DNA from 3 places in the Streptomyces sp. NPDC006529 genome. Region 1 is predicted to be linked to each of the others. Evidence: riboswitches for the same ligand, from Rfam matches in the RefSeq annotation. Region 1 holds a riboswitch; each other region holds the start of a gene.

Region 1 (6,824 bases):
CAGGTCGCGGTTGCGCCAGAGTTCGAGGGCGGCGGCGCTGCGCGTGGTGCCCATCTTCGCGGCCAGGTCCGGTACGGCCGGGTCCGACAGGGTGCAGATCACCTCGTTGTCGGCGGGCAGCCGCTTGCGGGTGACCCCGCTGGCGACCATGCGGACGTCGCACAGGATGGGCGCCCCCGCGTTCAGCGCGGCGCGGGCGCGCAGCACCACGTCCGGCGTGTACCCCAGATCCTTGGTCAGGTCGGTCATCCCGCACGCGTGGATCATGCGTACGGCGACCTGCGACACCGAGGCGGGCAGCCCGGCGAGGTCCGCCTCGGCGCGGATCGTGGCAAAGGACTGGCGGTAGATCGCGGCGCCGTCCTTCTCGTACTCGAACACTGTGTACTCGCTCATCTCTTCAACTACATCTGCCGCTGAGGCTGCTGGGTGTGCTGGGTCGGGTGGGGCTGGTGGAACGCGGCTTCCGCATCCGCTTCCGCGAGGGCGGCGGTCAGGTCCTCGGGGGTGGCCGGTACGTCCTCCCGCACCGCGTGCCCGGCGCGCGGGCCGGCCACGGTGACGCCGTACCCCCGGGGCCCGGCGACCAGGTCCACCCAGGCGCGGGCGCGCGGGTGCCCGCAGCGCCGCTCGCACCCGGACCAGTGCACGGGCAGTGCCGGTGCCGCGGGGACCGGTGCGTCCGGTCCGCCCGCCGCGCCCGAACGGGCCACGACCGCGCGGGCGTCGGCCCGTACGTCGGCCAGCGCCTTCGCGCAGCCGGGCCGCCCGGTGCAGGCGCTCACGTTCTCCCACGGGTCGCCGGGCGCCGTGACCAGCCCGGCGTCGGCGAGCCGGGCGAGGGTGTCGGCGGCCGTGGCCGCGCGGACACCGGGAACGACGATCCCGCGCCAGGGCGTGAGCCGCAGGGTCCCGGCCGCGGCGGTGGCCGTGGCGGCGAGCAGGCGCCACTGGGCGCTGGTCAGCCGGCCCAGCGGGGCCAGTACCGAGAGGGCGACGTGGTCCGGGTCCAGTCCCGCCACCGGACCCGGGCGGGGCCCGGGTCCGGTCCGGCGCCGGAAGCCGTGGGCCCGCTCGGCCGAAATGCCCCGCTCCCGCAACCGCTTGAGCAACTCCCCGGACTCCGGGCGTTGTTCGACGGGAAGCTCGCTCACCCGCCAGGCCTTGGTGCCGGCTTCGTGGACCACGTCGAGGAAGTACCGGGCGACCGTCAGGGCCGCCCGGGGGGCGTCCTGGTGGCCCACGGCGACCGCGTCGGTGTCATCGTGCGTCCACAGCACGGCCATTCCGCGCTTCAGGGCCAGCACGTGCACGTCGGGTGCGAGCGAGGACACGTCGCCGCGTCCGTCGTCGAGGGCGAAGAGGAAGCGCCCGGACAGCGCGGCCGCGGGCCCGCTCGCGCACAGCAGCCGGTCCAGCGCGCCGACCCACGGCGTGACGTCGGGGCGACCCTGCCGGTCGAGCCCGGAGAGGGGCGAGGCGACGATGTTGCGGACGCGTTCGTGGGTGGCCGCTGCGGCGGGCAGCAGTCCGGCGGCGGTCAGCAGGGCGGCGAGTTCGCCGCCGCAGCTCGCGCCGAGGCCGCGCAGCTGCGCGTTGCCCCGCGAGGTGAGGTCGAGGTGCCCGTCGCCGAGCCGGTCCGCGGCGTCGGCCACTGCGGCGGCGGCATCCGCCGTGAGCAGACCCCCGGGGATCCGGATCCGGGCGAGGTGCCCGTCGTCCGCCGCGTGCAAGCGCAGCGCGCCGGGGCAGGCGTCGCCGCGGTCCCGTATGACGGGTTCGTCCCGGGATGCGGCGGAAGAGGGCGGGGGCATGGCGGCGAGCATACCCACGATCGGCGCCCGCCGACCTGTGTCCGTCACCACGCCCCGTCCCCCCGGCCACGCCCCGCCGCCCCGGGCTCTGCCCGCCCGCATGCCGTCGCCGCGCCCCGGCCCGACCTGGCCCGGCACGCCCGCATGCCACCGACCCGGCCCGGCCTGGCCCGGCACGCCCCCATGCCACCGACCCGGCCCGGCGCACGCCCAGATGCCGCCGGCCCCGCGGCCCGGGCCTGCGCGCCCGTCAGCCGCCGGTGCGTTGGCGACTGCCGCCATGTGGAGCCTCCGGCGGCGCCTCAAACGCCGGCGAGGCTGAAATTTGCCCGCATCCCGGCGCAGCCAATTCCAGCCCCCACACCCTGGCCACACAACCACCCCAGTCCGATCCGGCCTGCCCGGCACCCCGGTCGCCAAAATCAGCCCGCCCGGCGTTTGAGGGCCCGCCGGAGGCCCCACCACCCGCACCCGCCAACACAGCCAAGGCCACCACCACCCCGGCCCAACGACCCACCCGCCTGCCAATCCCAGCCCGCCCAACACCCGCAGCCACACACCCACCCCCAGCCACACCCAGCCCGCCCAGCACCCGCGGCCACCCGACCACCCGAACCAAATCCAGCCCGCCCGGCGATTGAGGGCACACCACAGGCCCCACGACCCGCACCCGCCGCCAAAACCCGGCCCCGCACCACCAAACCCCGGCCCCGCGCCAGCGATCCACCCCGGGAACCGCCCCCACCTGCCATCCGCTCGCCCCGGCACCTAAGATGGCCCCTCGACGGGCCATTCGGCCCGTCATCGCCGAGGACGGCGACATGGGAGGAAGCCCGGTGCGATTCCGGCGCGGTCCCGCCACTGTGAATCCGGCAGCGCCCCACCGCGCCACCGGGTGAGTCAGGAACTCCCGTCGTCCTCACTGCCCGGGGCGCGGAAACCCCGAGGAAGGCCCGCCGCCGCATGATCCTGCTGCTGTCGACGTCCGACACCGATCTGCTCAGTGCCCGCGCCTCGGACGACGGCCCGGTCCCGTACCGGTTCGCGAACCCTTCCCGGCTCCCCCTCGACGACCTCCCCGCGCTGCTCGACGGCGTGGACCTGGTCGTCGTACGCCTCCTCGGCGGCCTGCGCGCCTGGCAGGAGGGGCTCGACCTGCTCCTCGCCGCCGACCAGCCCCGGCCGGTCGTCGTCCTGACCGGCGAACAGGCCCCCGACGCCCAGCTGATGGAGGCCTCCACCGTCCCCATCGGCATCGCGGCCGAGGCCCACGCCTACCTCGCGCACGGCGGCCCGGCCAACCTGGAGCAGCTGGCCCGCTTCCTCTCGGACACCGTGCTGCTCACCGGCCACGGCTTCGACCCGCCCGCGGCCGCGCCCACCTGGGGCAGGCTGGAGCGCGCGGCGGTGCCGGCCACGGGCCCCCGGATCGCGGTGCTCTACTACCGCGCCCACCACATGAGCGGCAACACCGCCTTCGTGCACGGCCTCGCGGACGCCGTGGTGGACGCGGGCGGCGTGCCCGTGCCGCTGTACGTCTCCTCGCTGCGCTCCCCCGAGCCGGAACTGCTCGCGGAGCTGGCGACGGCGGACGCCATCGTGACCACGGTCCTGGCGGCGGGCGGCACCCGCCCCGCCGAGGCCTCGGCGGGCGGCGACGACGAGTCGTGGGACGCGGGCGCGCTCGCCGCCCTCGACGTACCGATCCTGCAGGCGCTGTGCCTGACCGGTTCCCGCGAGACGTGGCAGGAGAGCGACGAGGGCCTGTCCCCGCTCGACTCGGCCAGCCAGGTCGCGGTACCGGAGTTCGACGGCCGGCTGATCACCGTCCCGTTCTCCTTCAAGGAGATCGACGAGGACGGCCTCCCGGCGTACGTCGCCGATCCCGAGCGGGCCGCCCGCGTCGCGGGCATCGCCGTACGCCACGCCCGGCTGCGGCACACCCCGAACGCCGAGAAGCGGATCGCGCTCGTCCTCTCCGCGTACCCCACCAAGCACTCCCGCATCGGCAACGCCGTCGGTCTCGACACCCCCGCCAGCGCCGTCGCACTGCTGCGCCGCCTGATCGCGGAGGGCTACGACTTCGGCCCGGCCGAGGAGATCCCCGGTCTGGTCTCCGGCGACGGGGACGAGCTGATCCGCGCGCTGATCGAGGCCGGCGGCCACGACCAGGACTGGCTCACCGAGGAGCAGCTGGCCCGCAACCCGGTCCGGATCCCGGCCGCCGACTACCGCCGCTGGTACGCCACGCTCCCCGGCGAGCTGCGCGAAGGCGTCGAGGAGCACTGGGGGCAGGCGCCCGGCAACATGTTCCTGGACCGCTCGCGCACCGCGGCCGGCGGCGACCCCGACGGCGACATCGTGCTGGCGGCGCTGCGCCGCGGGAACCTGCTCATCCTCATCCAGCCGCCGCGCGGCTTCGGCGAGAACCCGATCGCGATCTACCACGACCCGGACCTCCCGCCCTCGCACCACTACCTCGCCGCCTACCGCTGGATCCAGGCCGCGGCCGAGGACGGCGGTTTCGGCGCCGACGCCATGATCCACCTGGGCAAGCACGGCAACCTGGAGTGGCTGCCCGGCAAGAACGCCGGCCTCTCCGCCTCCTGTGCGCCGGACGCCGCGCTCGGCGACCTCCCGCTCGTCTACCCGTTCCTGGTCAACGACCCGGGCGAGGGCACCCAGGCCAAGCGCCGCGTGCACGCGACCCTGGTCGACCACCTGGTGCCGCCGATGGCCCGCGCGGAGTCGTACGGCGACATCGCGCGCCTGGAGCAGCACCTGGACGAGTACGCGCAGATCTCCTCCATGGACCCGGCCAAGCTGCCCGCGATCCGAGCCCAGATCTGGACCCTGATCCAGGCCGCGAAGCTCGACCACGACCTGGGCCTGGAGGCCCGCCCGGACGACGACGGCTTCGACGACTTCCTGCTGCACGTCGACGGCTGGCTCTGCGAGGTCAAGGACGCGCAGATCCGCGACGGCCTGCACGTGCTGGGCGGCGCCCCGGCCGGCCCGGACCGCGTCAACCTGGTCCTGTCCATCCTGCGCGCCCGCCAGATCTGGGGCGGTACGACGGCGCTTCCGGGCCTGCGCGAGGCGCTCGGCCTGGACGAGGCCGCGCCCACCCGGACCTCGGCCGACGAGGTGGAGGCCGTGGCCCGCACCCTCGTCGAGGCCATGGAGGCGGCCGACTGGGCCCCTTCGGCCGTCGCCGCGGTCGCCGAGGGCCACCCGGCCGGCGTCGCGGACATCCTCGCCTTCGCCGCGACCGAGGTGGTCCCGCGCCTGGCGGCCACGACGGACGAGCTGACCCACGCGGTGCACGCGCTGGCGGGCGGCTTCGTCCCGGCGGGCCCGTCCGGTTCGCCGCTGCGCGGGCTGGTCAACGTCCTGCCCACCGGCCGCAACTTCTACTCCGTGGACCCGAAGGCCGTCCCCTCCCGCCTCGCGTGGGAGACCGGCCAGGCCCTCGCGGACTCGCTGCTGACCCGCTACCGCACGGACAACGGCGAGTGGCCCGCCTCCGTCGGCCTGTCCCTGTGGGGAACGAGCGCCATGCGCACCGCGGGCGACGACGTGGCCGAGGCGCTGGCGCTGCTCGGCGTCCGCCCGGTGTGGGACGAGGCCTCGCGGCGCGTGACGGGCGTCGAGCCCGTCCCGCTCGCGGAGCTGGGCCGTCCGCGCATCGACGTCACGCTGCGCATCTCGGGCTTCTTCCGCGACGCGTTCCCGCACGTCATCGGCCTGCTGGACGACGCGGTACGGCTGGCGGCGGGCCTGGACGAGCCCGCGGAGCAGAACTTCATCCGGGCCCACGCCCAGGCGGACCTGGCCGAACACGGCGACGAACGGCGCGCGACCACCCGTATCTTCGGCTCGCGCCCGGGCACGTACGGCGCGGGCATCCTCCAGCTGATCGACTCCCGCGACTGGCGCACGGACGCCGACCTGGCGGAGGTCTACACGGTGTGGGGCGGCTACGCCTACGGCCGCGGCCTGAACGGCCGCTCCGCGCGCACCGAGATGGAGACCGCGTACAAGCGCATCACGGTGGCCGCCAAGAACACGGACACCCGCGAGCACGACATCGCCGACTCGGACGACTACTTCCAGTACCACGGCGGCATGGTCGCCACCGTCCGCGCCCTACGCGGCACGGCCCCCGAGGCGTACATCGGCGACTCGACCCGCCCGGAGACGGTCCGCACCCGCACCCTGGTGGAGGAGACCTCGCGCGTCTTCCGCGCCCGCGTGGTCAACCCGAAGTGGATCGAGGCGATGCGCCGCCACGGCTACAAGGGCGCCTTCGAACTGGCGGCGACGGTGGACTACCTGTTCGGCTACGACGCCACGACCGGCGTGATCGCCGACTGGATGTACGACAAGCTGACGCAGACGTACGTCCTGGACCCCGAGAACCGCGCCTTCCTGGAGGAGGCCAACCCCTGGGCCCTCCACGGCATCGCCGAACGCCTCCTGGAAGCGGAATCCCGCGGCATGTGGGAAAAGCCGGACGCGGCGACGCTGGAAGCCCTGCGCCAGGTGTACCTGGACACGGAAGGCAACCTGGAGGCGGAAGCGGAGTAACGCTCCCCCTCTCCCGCACGCTGACGGGCCCATCCGCCCAGGTCACCAGACCTGGCCGGGCGGGCCCGTTGCCGTGACCCCGATCCTCCGGGGTCTTCCGCCGCGGCGCAATCCCTCGTTGGGGGGTGGCGCATCGTCCGGGTGGTTCGAACGCCGGATCACGGGGAGGGAAGCCGGTGGGCCTTGGGGCGTGGCTCCGACTCCGCACATTCGAGCGGGCATTAGCTCCCGGGCGGTCGTGACCCTGTCCTGAACAGGGCCGTTCTAGCGGCGTCAGTTCGCAGTGGCGTCATCTCGGGAGGAATCGTGCGTTCCGTGCGTGCTCAGCGTGTTCGTGTGGTGTTCGATCACGAAGGTCCGCGGAGCGGCTCCGCCGACGTCCGCCCGGGCGGACGCGGCGCGGCGGGGGGTGGGCGCGCA
Region 2 (6,824 bases), on a different contig from region 1:
CAGCCACTCGCACGGCGCGGGTGCCCAAGTACTACCGGCTCAAGCGGCACTTGCTGGACATGACGGAGACCCTGCCGCCCGGCACCCCGGTACCCCCGGAGCGCACCCTGGCGGCCGAATTCGACACCTCCAGGACCACGGTCCGCCAGGCCCTCCAGGAGCTGGTGGTCGAGGGACGGCTGGAGCGCATCCAGGGCAAGGGCACCTTCGTGGCCAAGCCCAAGGTCTCCCAGCCGCTCCAACTCTCCTCGTACACCGAGGACATGCGGGCGCAGGGCCTGGAGCCCACGTCCCAGCTCCTCGACATCGGCTACGTGACGGCGGACGACACCCTCGCCGGACTGCTCAAGATCACCACCGGTGGCCGGGTGCTGCGCATCGAGCGGCTGCGCCTGGCGAGCGGCGAGCCGATGGCCATCGAGACCACGCACCTTTCGGCCAAGCGCTTCCCCGCGCTGCGCCGCTCGCTGGTCAAGTACACCTCGCTCTACACCGCCCTCGCGGAGGTGTACGACGTCCGGCTCGCCGAGGCCGAGGAGACCATCGAGACCTCTCTGGCCACGCCGCGCGAGGCGGGGCTGCTGGGTACGGACGTGGGCCTGCCGATGCTGATGCTCTCCCGGCACTCCCTGGACGCCGACGGCGAACCCGTCGAGTGGGTGCGCTCGGTGTACCGCGGCGACCGCTACAAGTTCGTGGCCCGCCTCAAGCGGCCGGCGGTCTGATTCCGGCCGGGAACGCGGCTCTCCCGCGCGTTCCCGGTCCGCGCTCCGCCGCACGTCCACGCCCTGCGGCCAGGCCCCCGCCATGCCGCCGGCCATCGTTATACGTTCGAGGCCCCGCGGCGTCGACCCGCCCCGCGAACCGTAGTTGACTCACGTACCGCTATGCGGACGGGGGCTTTCGTTCACCGGGTGGTCCCCGTAGATTCCCTGCGCGCGCGCAGATGATCGACGAGGGGACGAGGATCATGCCGGAAGCTGGACCCGAAGCAACCGCCGGGCGGTCGGGAGGCGGGGGGCTCACCCCCGCGTCCATCGCCGTCTGGGCCGCCGTCGCCCTCGTCGGCGCCGTCGGCTGGGGCGTGCTCGCCCTCTCCCGCGGCGAGGAGATCTCCGCCGCCTGGCTGCTCGCCGCCGCGCTCGGCTCGTACGCCATCGGCTACCGCTTCTACGCGCGCTTCATCGCGGACCGGGTGCTGAAGGTCGACAAGACCCGCGCCACCCCGGCCGAACGCCTCGACAACGGTGTCGACTTCCACCCCACCGACCGCCGGGTGCTCTTCGGCCACCACTTCGCGGCCGTCGCAGGCGCCGGCCCGCTGGTCGGCCCGGTGCTCGCCTCGCAGATGGGGTACCTGCCGGGCACCATCTGGATCGTCGCGGGCGTGATCTTCGCGGGCGCGGTCCAGGACATGGTGACCCTGTTCTTCTCCACCCGGCGCAACGGCCGTTCGCTCGGCCAGATGGCCCGGGACGAGATCGGCCCCGTCGGCGGCGCGGCCGCGCTGGTCGCGGTCTTCATGATCATGATCATCCTGCTGGCGGTCCTCGCCCTGGTCATCGTCAACGCGCTGGCGGACTCCCCCTGGGGCGTCTTCTCCATCGGCATGACCATCCCGATCGCCCTCTTCATGGGCTTCTACCTGCGGGTGCTGCGCCCGGGCCGGATCACCGAGGTCTCGCTCATCGGCGTCGCCCTGCTGCTGCTCGCCATCGTCGCGGGCGGCTGGGTCGCCGACTCCTCCCTCGCCGACGTCTTCACGCTCGACAAGGAGACGCTGGTCATCTGGATGGTCGGGTACGGCTTCCTCGCCTCGGTGCTGCCGGTGTGGATGCTGCTCGCCCCGCGCGACTACCTCTCCACCTTCATGAAGGTCGGCACCATCGCGCTGATGGCCGTGGGCGTGGTCATCGCCCTGCCGACGCTGAAGATGCCCGCCGTCACCGACTTCGCCACCCGCGGCGACGGACCGGTCTTCGCCGGCTCGATGTTCCCCTTCGTCTTCATCACCATCGCGTGCGGGGCGCTGTCCGGCTTCCACGCGCTGGTCTCCTCCGGCACCACCCCGAAGATGATCCAGAAGGAGACCCAGGTCCGGGTCATCGGCTACGGCGCCATGCTGACCGAGTCCTTCGTCGCGATCATGGCGGTCATCGCCGCCTGCATCATCGAGCCGGGCCTCTTCTTCGCGGTGAACGCCCCCAGCGGCCGGATCGGCACCACCGCCCTGGAGGCCTCCCAGGCGATCGGCGGCCTCGGCTTCTCGATCACCCCGGACGCGCTGACCCAGGCGGCCAAGGACATCGGCGAGACCAGCCTGCTCTCCCGCACGGGTGGCGCGCCGACCTTCGCACTCGGGATGTCGGAGATCTTCTCGTCCGTGGTCGGCGGGACCGCGATGAAGGCGTTCTGGTACCACTTCGCCATCATGTTCGAGGCCCTCTTCATCCTGACCACGGTCGACGCGGGCACCCGGGTCGGCCGGTTCATGCTCCAGGACACCCTGGGCAACCTGCACAAGTCCTTCAAGGACGTCAGCTGGAAGCCGGGCGTCTGGTTCGCCAGCGCGGTCGTCGTCGGCGGCTGGGGCTACTTCCTGTGGGTCGGCGTGAAGGACCCGCTGGGCGGCATCAACCAGCTCTTCCCGCTCTTCGGCATCGCGAACCAGCTGCTCGCCGCCGTCGCCCTCGCCGTCTGCACCACGCTGCTGGTGAAGTCGGGCCGGCTCAAGTGGGCCTGGGTGACCGCGGTCCCGCTGGCCTGGGACGTGGCCGTGACGCTCACCGCCAGCTACCAGAAGATCTTCTCCGACGACGCGACGATCGGCTTCTTCGCCCAGCGCGACAAGTACCTGGCCGGGATCGAGGCGGGCAAGGTGCTCAAGCCCGCCAAGACCATGGACCAGATGCACACCGTGGTCACCAACGCCACGGTCGACGGGGTCCTCTCCGCGGTCTTCGCGCTCCTGATCGTCATCGTCCTGCTGGACGCGCTGCGGACCTGCCTGAAGGCCGTCCGCGACCCGGGGAGCGCGGAGCTCTCCGAGGTCCCGTGGTCGGAGTCGAAGATCATCGCTCCGGCCGGCCTGATCCCGACGGCCGCCGAGAAGGCGGAACTGGCCGCCGCGGGTCTGGACTCGGGCGGCGGCCGGGTCAAGGAACCGGTGGCGTGAGCGCCGTCCGGGCGGCGCTGGGCCGGATCCGGTTCTACGTCCGCGAGTTCTCGGGCGAGAGCGCCTACGAGCGGTACGTCGCCCATGCGCGCTCCCACGACCCGCACGCCGAGGTGCCCACCCGCAGGGCCTTCGAGCGGGCCCGCACCGACGCCCGCGAGGCGGACCCCCGCGAGGGCTTCCGCTGCTGCTGAGGAGCCACCGCGAACCGGAGGCCGCCGGATTCCCCGACCGGGAACCCGGCGGCCTCTCGCGTGGGACGGGCCGTCGGCGGCGGGGTCCCGGTCGCCGGCCTCCGGCCGCCCCCACGGCCTCGCCGGGGGACCTGTCCGAGCCCGCCGGAGGGACCGCCGAGGGGCCCTGCCGGGGGCCACGGGGCCTGCGGGAGCCGCCGGACCAGCCGGGCCCCGGAGGGTGCCGGGGCGCCCGTACCGGCCGTCCTCGCGCCGCCGCATCGGATGGAGTTGTAGCCGCGCCGACACAACATGTGGGGGTCGCGCAACGAGCGGCCCCCACATGTATGCTCGTGCTCGCTGTCGCCGCAGGGGAATCCGGTGCGAATCCGGAACTGTCCCGCAACGGTATGAACTGCACCCAACCACCCATTGGTGCTGCCGCAAGTCCGAGGACCTGCCGACAGTGCGCCCGGACCGACCGGTCCGGACGCCGATACGTCCGGGCCTCGCGGTTGGGCCGGTGGACGCCGTGTGGAGACGCGCCGAGCCCTGCCCCGGGCCCGCACGTCCGTGCCCGCCCGGCAGCCCCCTCGCCCCGCCCCGTGAGTCGTCCGGAGCCGAGCGAGGGAGAGCCCCCCACGTGACCATCGCGCCTGCCGCACCGCGCGCCGAGTCCGCCCAGCCCGAGGCCACCGAGGGTCCCGGCGCCGCGCTGCTGCGCACCCTCACCGACCTCACCGCCGACCTGGCCGACACCGACCCCGGCCGGGTCGCCGCCGCCGCGCTGCGGGGCCGCAGCTCCGTGGCCGACGAGGCCGAACTGCGCGGCCTGGCCACCGAGGCGGCCGCCGGCCTGATCTCGGAGGACCCGGCGTACTCCCGGCTGGCCGCCCGTCTGCTGACGCTGACGATCGCGGAAGAGGCCGCGGGCCAGGGGGCCACCTCCTTCTCGGCGTCCGTCGCAGTCGGTCACCGCGAGGGCCTGATCGCGGAGCGCACCGCCGCGTTCGTCGCCACGCACGCGACCCGGTTGGACGCGCTCGTCGAGCACGCGGCCGCCGAGGGCGCCGACGACCGCTTCGGCTTCTTCGGTCTGCGCACCCTGCACAGCCGCTACCTGCTGCGCCACCCGATCACCCGCCAGGTCGTGGAGACCCCGCAGTACTTCATGCTGCGCGTGGCCTGCGGCCTCGCCGCGGACGAGAGCGTCCAGGCCGTCGAGGAAGTGGCCTCGCTGTACCGGCTGATGAGCCGCCTCGACTACCTGCCCTCCTCCCCCACGCTCTTCAACTCCGGCACCCGGCACCCGCAGATGTCCTCGTGCTACCTGCTTGACTCTCCGCTCGACGAGCTGGACTCGATCTACGACCGCTACCACCAGGTCGCGCGCCTCTCCAAGCACGCCGGCGGCATCGGCCTCTCGTACTCCCGCATCCGCGCCCGCGGTTCGCTGATCCGCGGCACCAACGGGCACTCCAACGGCATCGTGCCGTTCCTCAAGACCCTCGACGCCTCCGTCGCCGCCGTGAACCAGGGCGGCCGCCGCAAGGGCGCCGCCGCCGTCTACCTGGAGACCTGGCACGCGGACATCGAGGAGTTCCTGGAGCTCCGCGACAACACCGGTGAGGACCAGCGCCGCACCCACAACCTGAACCTCGCCCACTGGGTGCCGGACGAGTTCATGCGCCGCGTGAACGCCGACGCCGACTGGTCGCTGTTCTCCCCGGCCGACGTGCCGGAGCTGGTCGACCTGTGGGGCGACGACTTCGACGCCGCCTACCGCAAGGCCGAGGCGGACGGCCTGGCCCGCAAGACCATGCCCGCCCGCGACCTGTACGGCCGGATGATGCGCACCCTCGCGCAGACCGGCCAGGGCTGGATGACCTTCAAGGACGCCTCCAACCGCACGGCCAACCAGACCGCCGAGCCGGGCACCGTCGTCCACTCCTCGAACCTGTGCACCGAGATCATCGAGGTCACCAACGACGGCGAGACCGCCGTCTGCAACCTCGGCTCGGTCAACCTCGGCGCGTTCGTCCTCGCCGAGACCGGTGAGATCGACTGGGAGCGGCTGGACGAGACCGTCCGCACCGCCGTGACCTTCCTCGACCGCGTGGTGGACATCAACTTCTACCCGACCGAGCAGGCCGGGCGTTCCAACGCCCGCTGGCGTCCGGTGGGTCTGGGCGCGATGGGCCTCCAGGACGTCTTCTTCAAGCTGAAGCTGCCCTTCGACTCCCCCGAGGCGAAGGCGCTGTCCACCAAGCTCTCCGAGCGCATCATGCTGGCCGCGTACGAGGCCTCCTGCGACCTCGCCGAGCGCAGCGGCCCGCTGCCGGCCTGGGAGCAGACCCGCACCGCCCGCGGCGTCCTGCACCCGGACCACTACGCGACCGAGCTGAACTGGCCGGAGCGCTGGGACGCGCTGCGCGCCCGGATCGCCGAGACCGGCATGCGCAACTCGCTGCTCCTCGCGATCGCCCCGACCGCGACGATCGCCTCGATCGCGGGCGTGTACGAGTGCATCGAGCCGCAGGTCTCCAACCTCTTCAAGCGCGAGACCCTCAGCGGTGAGTTCCTCCAGGTCAACGCCTACCTGGTGGCCGAGCTGAAGAAGCTCGGCGTCTGGGACGCGCAGACCCGCGAGGCGCTGCGCGAGGCCAGCGGTTCGGTGCAGGGCTTCGGCTGGATCCCCGCCGAAGTGCGCGCGCTGTACCGCACGGCGTGGGAGATCCCGCAGCGCGCCCTGATCGACATGGCGGCGGCCCGTACGCCGTACCTCGACCAGTCGCAGTCGCTGAACCTGTTCCTGGAGACGCCGACCATCGGGAAGTTGTCCTCGATGTACGCGTACGCCTGGAAGCAGGGCCTGAAGACCACGTACTACCTGCGCTCGCGCCCGGCGACGAAGATCGCCCGCGCCGCGCAGGCCGCCACCCCGGTGGCGCTCCCGCAGGCCGACGCCGACGCCGAGGCGCTCGCCTGCTCCCTTGAGAACCCCGAGTCATGCGAGGCCTGCCAGTAATGAGTTCCCCCCACAAGAGCGCGGCCGAGAAGAACCTGCTCGACCCGGGCTTCGAGCTGACCCTGCGTCCCATGCGCTACCCGGACTTCTACGAGCGCTACCGGGACGCGATCAAGAACACCTGGACCGTCGAGGAGGTCGACCTCCACTCGGACGTCGCCGACCTGGCGAAGCTGACGCCCGGTGAGCAGCACATGATCGGCCGCCTCGTCGCGTTCTTCGCGACGGGTGACTCGATCGTCTCGAACAACCTCGTGCTGACCCTGTACAAGCACATCAACTCGCCCGAGGCGCGGCTGTACCTGTCGCGCCAGCTGTTCGAGGAGGCCGTGCACGTCCAGTTCTACCTGACGCTGCTCGACACCTACCTCCCCGATCCGGACGACCGCGCGGCGGCCTTCGACGCGGTCGAGGAGATCCCCTCGATCCGCGAGAAGGCGCAGTTCTG
Region 3 (6,824 bases), on a different contig from region 1:
GCAGTTCCAGCGGCGCGGAGGTCACCGGCGCCGTCATCCGGCCACCCCCTCGGAGCGGCCGGAACGCCGCAGCATCCACAGGAAGAACGGCCCGCCGATCAGCGCGGTGACGACGCCGACCGGTATCTCCTCGGGCGCGGCGGCGGTACGGGCGACCAGGTCGGCCAGCGTCAGGAACACGGCCCCGCCCAGCGCGGCCACCGGCAGCAGTGCCCGGTGCCCGGCTCCCACGACCATCCGGGCCGCATGGGGAACCATCAGCCCGACGAACCCGATCGCGCCGCTGAAGGCGACCAGCACCCCGATGACGAGGGAGGCCAGCACGAAGGCGGCGGCCCGGAAGCGTCCGGTGTCGAGTCCCAGGGTGCGCGCGTCCTCCTCCCCCGCGAGCAGCAGGTCGAGCGGTCGGGCGAGGGCGAGCAGCAGTCCGGTCCCCACCGCCAGGACCACGGCGGCCACGGCCAGTTGGTCCCAGCGCGCCCCGCCGAGACCGCCGAGCGTCCAGAAGAGGATGGACCGGACCTGCTCCGCCCGGGCCGAGAGGACCAGAGCGAGGCTGGTCAGCGCGGAGAGCACGTACTGGACCGCGACGCCGGCGAGGATCAGCCGCCCGGTGGTCATGGCGCCGCCGCGCCGGGCGAGGGCGTACACCGTGACGAGGGCGCCGAGCGACCCGGCGAAGGCGGCGAGGGGCAGGGTGACACTGGTCGCGACGCCCGCCCCGAGGCCGAGCACGATGACGGCCACGGCGCCCGCCGAGGCGCCGGAGGACGCGCCGAGCAGGAACGGATCGGCCAGCTGGTTGCGTACGAGGGCCTGCAGCACGGCGCCCGTGACGGCCAGCCCGGCTCCGACGGCCATGGCGAGCAGCACGCGCGGCATCCGCACGTCCCACACGATGGAGGCGAAGGCGCCGGGACGCGGTCCGGCCAGGACGATGTCCAGCACCCGGCCGGGAGCGATCCGCACCGGCCCCAGGGCCAGGCCCGCCACCGCGCCGCCGACCAGCGCGAGGGCGAGGAGGACGAGGACGAGGGGGGCCCGGCGGCGGTCCGCCGTCACGCGGCGTCGGGGTGCAGCTGGCCGGCCAGGGATGTGACGGCGTCGGCGACGCGGACCCCGAGGACGGCGGAGGACAGCGGAAGGACGACGAAACGGCGGTCCCTGATCGCGGGAACCCGCGCGAGGGCCGGATCGTTCACCAGACGCTGCTTCTTCGCTTCGACGCTCGTCCCGCCGTAGTCGTAGATCAGCACGGTGTCGGGCTCGCGTTCGATGACCTTCTCCCAGGACACGTCGCCGAAGGTGTCCTTGAGGTCGGCGAACACGTTCCTTCCGCCCGCGAGGGAGACGATCTCGTTGCCGATGCCGTTGCCGCCCGAGGTGAAGGCGGCGGCCTCGCCGGAGTCGTAGACGAAGACGTTCGGGCGCGCCTTGTCCTTGACGCGGGCGGTCACCGCGTCGATGCGGCGCTGCTCGTCCTCGATCAGCCTCGCGCCCCGCTCGGGCACGCCGAAGGTGCGGGCGACTTCGGTGATCTCGGTCTTCAGCTGCTCGAACCGGACCGGTCCCGGGGTGCAGTACTCCACGCTGAGCCGGGTGTTGATGCCGCTCTTGCCCAACGCGGCGCGGTCGCGGCCCTGCGCGGCGTCGAAGGCGCTGGAGTAGCCGCCGTAGACGAAGTCGGGGTCGGCGCCGAGGAGCAGCTCCTTCGAGGGGTACTCCTTCGCCAGCACCTTGATCTTGTCGTAGGCCGGCCGGTAGGCGGGCAGGACGGCGTCGTCGAGGTAGGCGGTGCCCGCCATCCGGTCCCCGAGGCCGAGGGCGAGCAGCAATTCGGTGGCGTGCTGGTTCATGGCGACGGCGCGGCGGGGCGGGGCCTTGTACGTCGTCGTCACACCGCAGTTGGTCACGGTGTACGGGAATCCCCCGCTCCCGGGGGCGGCCGCCGACCGGGTGGTTCCGTCCGGCGCGACGCCGTCGCGGGCCCCTTCGTCCGGGGTGGCGGCGCAGGCGGCGAGCGGTATCAGGAGCGCCAGGGCGGCGAGCGGGCTGAGCGCGCGCAGGGCGGCGCGGAAACGCGGCATGGCGAAGCCTCTCCGGGGGATCCTCGTCCCCTGGTCGAAGTGAAGAGGCGGCGCGTCAGTGTCTGACTCCCGGGCCGCGAGGGCCCGGTCACAGTGGCGGGACCGTACCGGTTTCACACCGGTTTCCTGGTCCGCGCCGCCCGGGTAACCCGGCCGAGTCTGCCAGACCGGCCGCGCCCGGGCCATCGGCGGGGCGCGTCGGCACCACGCGAAAGCCCAGGGGGAGCGGGCTCCCACCTGGGCTGTGGCGGATCTTCTTCGTGCAGGGGCGGCAGGACTCGAACCTACGGCATTTGGTTTTGGAGACCAACGCTCTACCAACTGAGCTACGCCCCTCCGGTGACACCAGCTTCGCACGCGGCGGGCGGATGATCCAATCACTTCCACGATGTGGTCGGGCCCGTGGGAACCGCGCGGGTGGCGGGGCGGGAGGAGGAGACGGATGGTGGAGGTGTCCCGTGCCCGAGGAGGTCCCGCCGTGCGCCGTCTCCGGTCCCCCCTGGCCACCCTCGCGCTCGCCGTACCGGTCCTGCTCGGTCTCGGCGCCGGGCCGGGGACGACGGCCGTCGGACCCGCGACGACGGCCGCCGGCCCCATGGCGACGGCCGCCGCCGGGCCCGGGGCAACCACCGTCAGCGGGCCCGTGGCGACGACCGCCACCGACCCCACCGGCGAGACCATCTCGCTCCGCGGCAACCGCCCGGGCGAGCTGCTCGACGTCACCCTCGTCGCCGTGACCGACCCGGCGGCCCCGCGCGCCGCGCACGCCCTGCGGGATCCGGCCGGGCGCCTCGTCGCGGTCGAGTTCCGCCTGCTCAACACCGGTACGGCCGCCTACGCCGACCCGCCGCGCAGCGGCTCGTACCTCCTGGACGCCGACGGTGAGCGCTATTCCGGCGTGGCGTTGCCGACGACGGCCGGGGCCGAGTTCACCGAAGGACGGTCCCTGGCGCCCGGCGACTCCGCCACCGGCTGCGTCACCTTCGAACTGCCGCAGGACGCCCGCGCCTCGGCCGTGCAGTTCGCACTGAACAGCGGGTCCGCCGACGACATCGGCCAGTGGAGCCTGTCCTGAGCCGGACCGTCGGCCGCCCGACCCCGCGGCACGTACGACACCTGCCCCCGTGACACGTCCGCCACCCGCACCCTTGACCACATCGGCCGCCCGCCCCCTTGACCGCCCTGGTCCAGACCAATAGCTTCCGGATGCACAGCACGCGCACAGCACGGCTCAGGAGCACCACTCCCCGCATCCGCAAAGGAAGCCCATGCGCCGCAGTACGCTCGGCAGGCTGGCCGCCGCCTGTTCCCTGTCCCTCCTGGCGGCCGTCGCGCCCGCCGCAGGAGCCGCCACCGCCCCTTCCGAGGGCGGCTCCGGTCACGGACGCGCCTACCACCGCGTCGGATACTTCACCCAATGGGGCGTCTACGGACGCGACTTCCAGGTCAAGAACCTCGAAACGAGCGGCGCCGCCGCCAAGCTCACCCACGTCAACTACGCCTTCGGCAACATCGGCGCGGACGGCACGTGCTTCACCGGCAACGTCCCCGGCGAGGCCGACGCCTGGGCGGACTACGGCCGTCCGCTCGACGCCGCGGGCTCGGTCGACGGCGTGGCCGACACCTGGGACCAGCCGCTCGCCGGCAATTTCAACCAGCTGCGCGAGCTGAAGGCCCGGCATCCGGGCCTCAAGGCACAGATTTCCCTGGGCGGTTGGAGCTGGTCCACGCACTTCTCGGACGCCGCCCGGACCCCCGCCTCGCGCAAGGCGCTCGTCGCGTCCTGCATCGACCTCTACATCAAGGGCAATCTGCCGCAGGACGGTGCCCGCGGCGGCGCGGGCGCGGCCGCGGGCCTCTTCGACGGGATCGACCTCGACTGGGAGTGGCCGGGGTCGGCCGGGGACACCGACACCACCCACCGCCCGGAGGACAGGCGCAACTTCACGGCGCTGGTCCAGGAGTTCCGTACCCAGCTCGACGCCTACGGGCGGACCCAGAAGAAGAAGTACCAGCTGACCGCCTTCGTCCCGACCGCCCCCGCCAAGATCGACGCGGGCTTCGAGGTCCCGAAGATCATGCGGAACCTGGACTTCGTCACGCTCCAGGGTTACGACTTCCACGTCTCCGGCGAGAAGACCACCGCCCAGCAGTCGGCCCTGTACGCGCGGAACGACTTCAGCGTCGACGGGACGGTGGACGCGTGGCTGCGGCGCGGGGCACCCGCGGGCAAGTTGGTCATGGGCATGCCGTTCTACGGTCAGGGCTGGACCGGGGTCACCGGCGGCGGCGACGGCATGGGCCGCCCGGCGACGGGCCCGGCGCCCGCGACGTGGTCCGCCGGGTACGAGGACTACAAGGCGCTGAGGAAACTGGCCGACTCCGGCGCGTACACCCTGCACCGGGACCGCCGGGCGGGCAGCGCGTGGCTCTTCGACGGCACGACGCTGTGGACCTACGACGACCCGCAGGTGCTGCGCACCAAGACGGCGTACATCCGCGAGCACGGCCTCGGCGGCGCGATGTTCTGGTCGCTGGACGGCGACACGGCGGACGGCGAGCTGATGACGGCCGTGGACCGGGGGCTGCGCGGCCACTGACCCGACGGCCGGCGGGGGCCCCGGGTGGCGCGAACCGACACCCGTCCGGCACCGGCCCCCGCCCCGGGAGGGGGTCCCCCGACCGGCCGCGCGGCCGGCCCCGGGGTCCCTCCGTCGGCCCCTTCCATCGGCCCCCCGTGCGCCCCCCGCCCCCTTGTGCGAGAGAGTGCTCACCGATAAGTGTTATCGGGGCCCCGCTCGGCGGTCTCCCAGGTATTGGGCACCATCGACCGCCGGTACGGACAGGGATCATCACATGAGTACTCAGCACATCGCAGCGCTGGTGTCGGCCGCCCGCGCGGGCGATCCGGGGGCGCAGGACGAACTCGTCGGCGCGCACCTGCCGCTCGTCTACAACATCGTCGGCCGGGCCCTGAACGGCTCCGTGGACGTGGACGACGTGGTCCAGGACACCATGCTGCGCGCCCTCGACGGCCTGGGCGGGCTGCGCTCCGACGAGAGCTTCCGGTCGTGGCTGGTGGCGATCGCGATGAACCGGGTACGGGCGCACTGGCAGGCCCGCAGCACCGGACCCGACGCGAGCGGGCTGGAGGCGGCGCGGGAACTGGCCGACCCCGGCGCCGATTTCGTGGACCTGACCGTCGTCCAGCTGAACCTCACCGGGCAGCGGCGCGAGACGGCACGGGCCACGCGCTGGCTGGAGCCGGACGACCGGGCGCTGCTGTCGCTGTGGTGGCTGGAGTGCGCGGGGGAACTCACCCGAGCGGAGGTCGCGGCGGCGCTGGAGCTGTCCCCGCAGCACACCGCGGTCCGCGTGCAGCGGATGAAGGCGCAGCTGGAGTCCGCGCGGGTGGTCGAGCGGGCGCTGGACGCCCAGCCGCCGTGTGAGGCCCTGCGCGCCGTGGCGGCCGGCTGGGACGGGCTGCCGTCGGCGCTGTGGCGCAAGCGAATAGCACGGCACGCGCGGGAGTGCGTGCGCTGCGCGGGCCTGTGGAACGGCCTCGTCCCGGCGGAGGGGCTGCTGGCCGGGCTGGCGCTGGTCCCCGTGTCGGCGGCGGTGCTGGCCGCGGTCCGCCAGGCGAGCACGGCTGCGGCCGCGTTCGCGTACGACGCTCCCTCCCCCGGCGCCGCGAAGGGCCCGGGGGCGCACGCGGCCGGTGCGCGCCATGACGCGGGCCGCGGTGCGTCCCGCAAGCGGCGGCGCACGCGCCGCAGGGTCATCGCGGGCGGTGTGGTCGTTGCCTGTATGGCCGGTGGTGGGGCGCTGTACCTCGGGGGCGCGCTGCCCGGCTCGGGCGAGACCGGGACGACCGCCGCCGCTCCCGGCGCGCCGCTGGCCGCGCTCTCCACGACGGGGGCGGTCGTCCCCTCCGCCTCCGCTTCGGGTTCTCCGTCGGCTTCCGCCTCTGCGTCCGCCTCGCCCTCTCCCTCGGCGTCGGCGTCCTCCTCCGCTTCCGCCTCGGCCTCCGCATCGGCTTCGGCCTCGGCGAGCGCGAGCGCGAAGCCGACCCCGAAATCCTCGGCTCCGCGTCCGGCGGCCGCCGCGCCGCAGGGGACCGTGGCCCAGGTGATCGCGCTGGTCAACCAGGAGCGCGCGGCCGCGGGCTGCGGCCCGGTCAAGGACGACGCGCAGCTGCGCGCCGCCGCGCAGGACCACTCGGACGACATGGCGGACCGGGACTTCTTCGCGCACAGCAACCCCGACGGCGCCGACCCGGGCAAGCGGATCACCGCCGCCGGGTACCGCTGGTCGACGTACGGCGAGAACATCGCGATGGGCCAGCAGACGCCCGCCTCCGTCATGGACTCCTGGATGAAGAGCCCGGGGCACCGCGCGAACATCCTCAACTGCTCGTTCAAGGACCTCGGGGTCGGCGTCCGCCAGGGGGCGGGCGGCCCGTGGTGGACCCAGGACTTCGGCGCCCGCTGACGTTCCGCAGCAGCCCTGACGCTCCCCGGCCGGCGCCGGCGGGACGCGCTCGCCGCGTCCCAGAGCGTCCCGCGGCACGGGGCGCCGCCCGCGTCCGCGCAGCGCCGCCCGGCCGGAGCGCGGCCGTCCGCTCAAGGACCGCTCGATGACACACCCCGCGCCGGCCCTGAATGCTTCAATTTCGGGGCAGGATAGTGACAGGAGCCGAATGGGCTGATCAGACGGGGCGAGCGGAGTACACCGGAT

Evidence for each region. Region 1 has a riboswitch for cobalamin ahead of cobN (cobaltochelatase subunit CobN). Riboswitches for the same ligand answer to the same signal wherever they lie in the genome.
Region 2: it holds a riboswitch for cobalamin, as region 1 does, so the genes downstream of both, ABZY31_RS24900 (ribonucleoside-diphosphate reductase subunit alpha) here and cobN (cobaltochelatase subunit CobN) in region 1, are expected to answer to the same signal.
Region 3: it holds a riboswitch for cobalamin, as region 1 does, so the genes downstream of both, ABZY31_RS21025 (ABC transporter substrate-binding protein) here and cobN (cobaltochelatase subunit CobN) in region 1, are expected to answer to the same signal.

What each region holds. Positions count from the first base shown of each region.
Region 1 is NZ_JBEXPB010000005.1:204,667-211,490, reverse strand. Features, by position in the region: gene ABZY31_RS06930 (precorrin-8X methylmutase) at 1-396, opposite strand, end outside; gene cobG (precorrin-3B synthase) at 405-1,814, opposite strand; cobalamin riboswitch at 2,582-2,745, shown strand; gene cobN (cobaltochelatase subunit CobN) at 2,778-6,404, shown strand; gene ABZY31_RS06915 (ABC transporter ATP-binding protein) at 6,824-6,824, shown strand, end outside.
Region 2 is NZ_JBEXPB010000043.1:5,149-11,972, forward strand. Features, by position in the region: gene ABZY31_RS24885 (GntR family transcriptional regulator) at 1-725, shown strand, start outside; gene ABZY31_RS24890 (carbon starvation CstA family protein) at 971-3,175, shown strand; gene ABZY31_RS24895 (YbdD/YjiX family protein) at 3,172-3,369, shown strand; cobalamin riboswitch at 3,679-3,828, shown strand; gene ABZY31_RS24900 (ribonucleoside-diphosphate reductase subunit alpha) at 3,992-6,376, shown strand; gene ABZY31_RS24905 (ribonucleotide-diphosphate reductase subunit beta) at 6,376-6,824, shown strand, end outside.
Region 3 is NZ_JBEXPB010000030.1:60,835-67,658, reverse strand. Features, by position in the region: gene ABZY31_RS21035 (ABC transporter ATP-binding protein) at 1-37, opposite strand, end outside; gene ABZY31_RS21030 (iron ABC transporter permease) at 34-1,062, opposite strand; gene ABZY31_RS21025 (ABC transporter substrate-binding protein) at 1,059-2,087, opposite strand; cobalamin riboswitch at 2,124-2,254, opposite strand; tRNA gene ABZY31_RS21020 (tRNA-Trp) at 2,351-2,423, opposite strand; gene ABZY31_RS21015 (hypothetical protein) at 2,566-3,162, shown strand; gene ABZY31_RS21010 (glycoside hydrolase family 18 protein) at 3,356-4,687, shown strand; gene ABZY31_RS21005 (sigma-70 family RNA polymerase sigma factor) at 4,944-6,578, shown strand; gene ABZY31_RS21000 (Helicase associated domain protein) at 6,823-6,824, shown strand, end outside.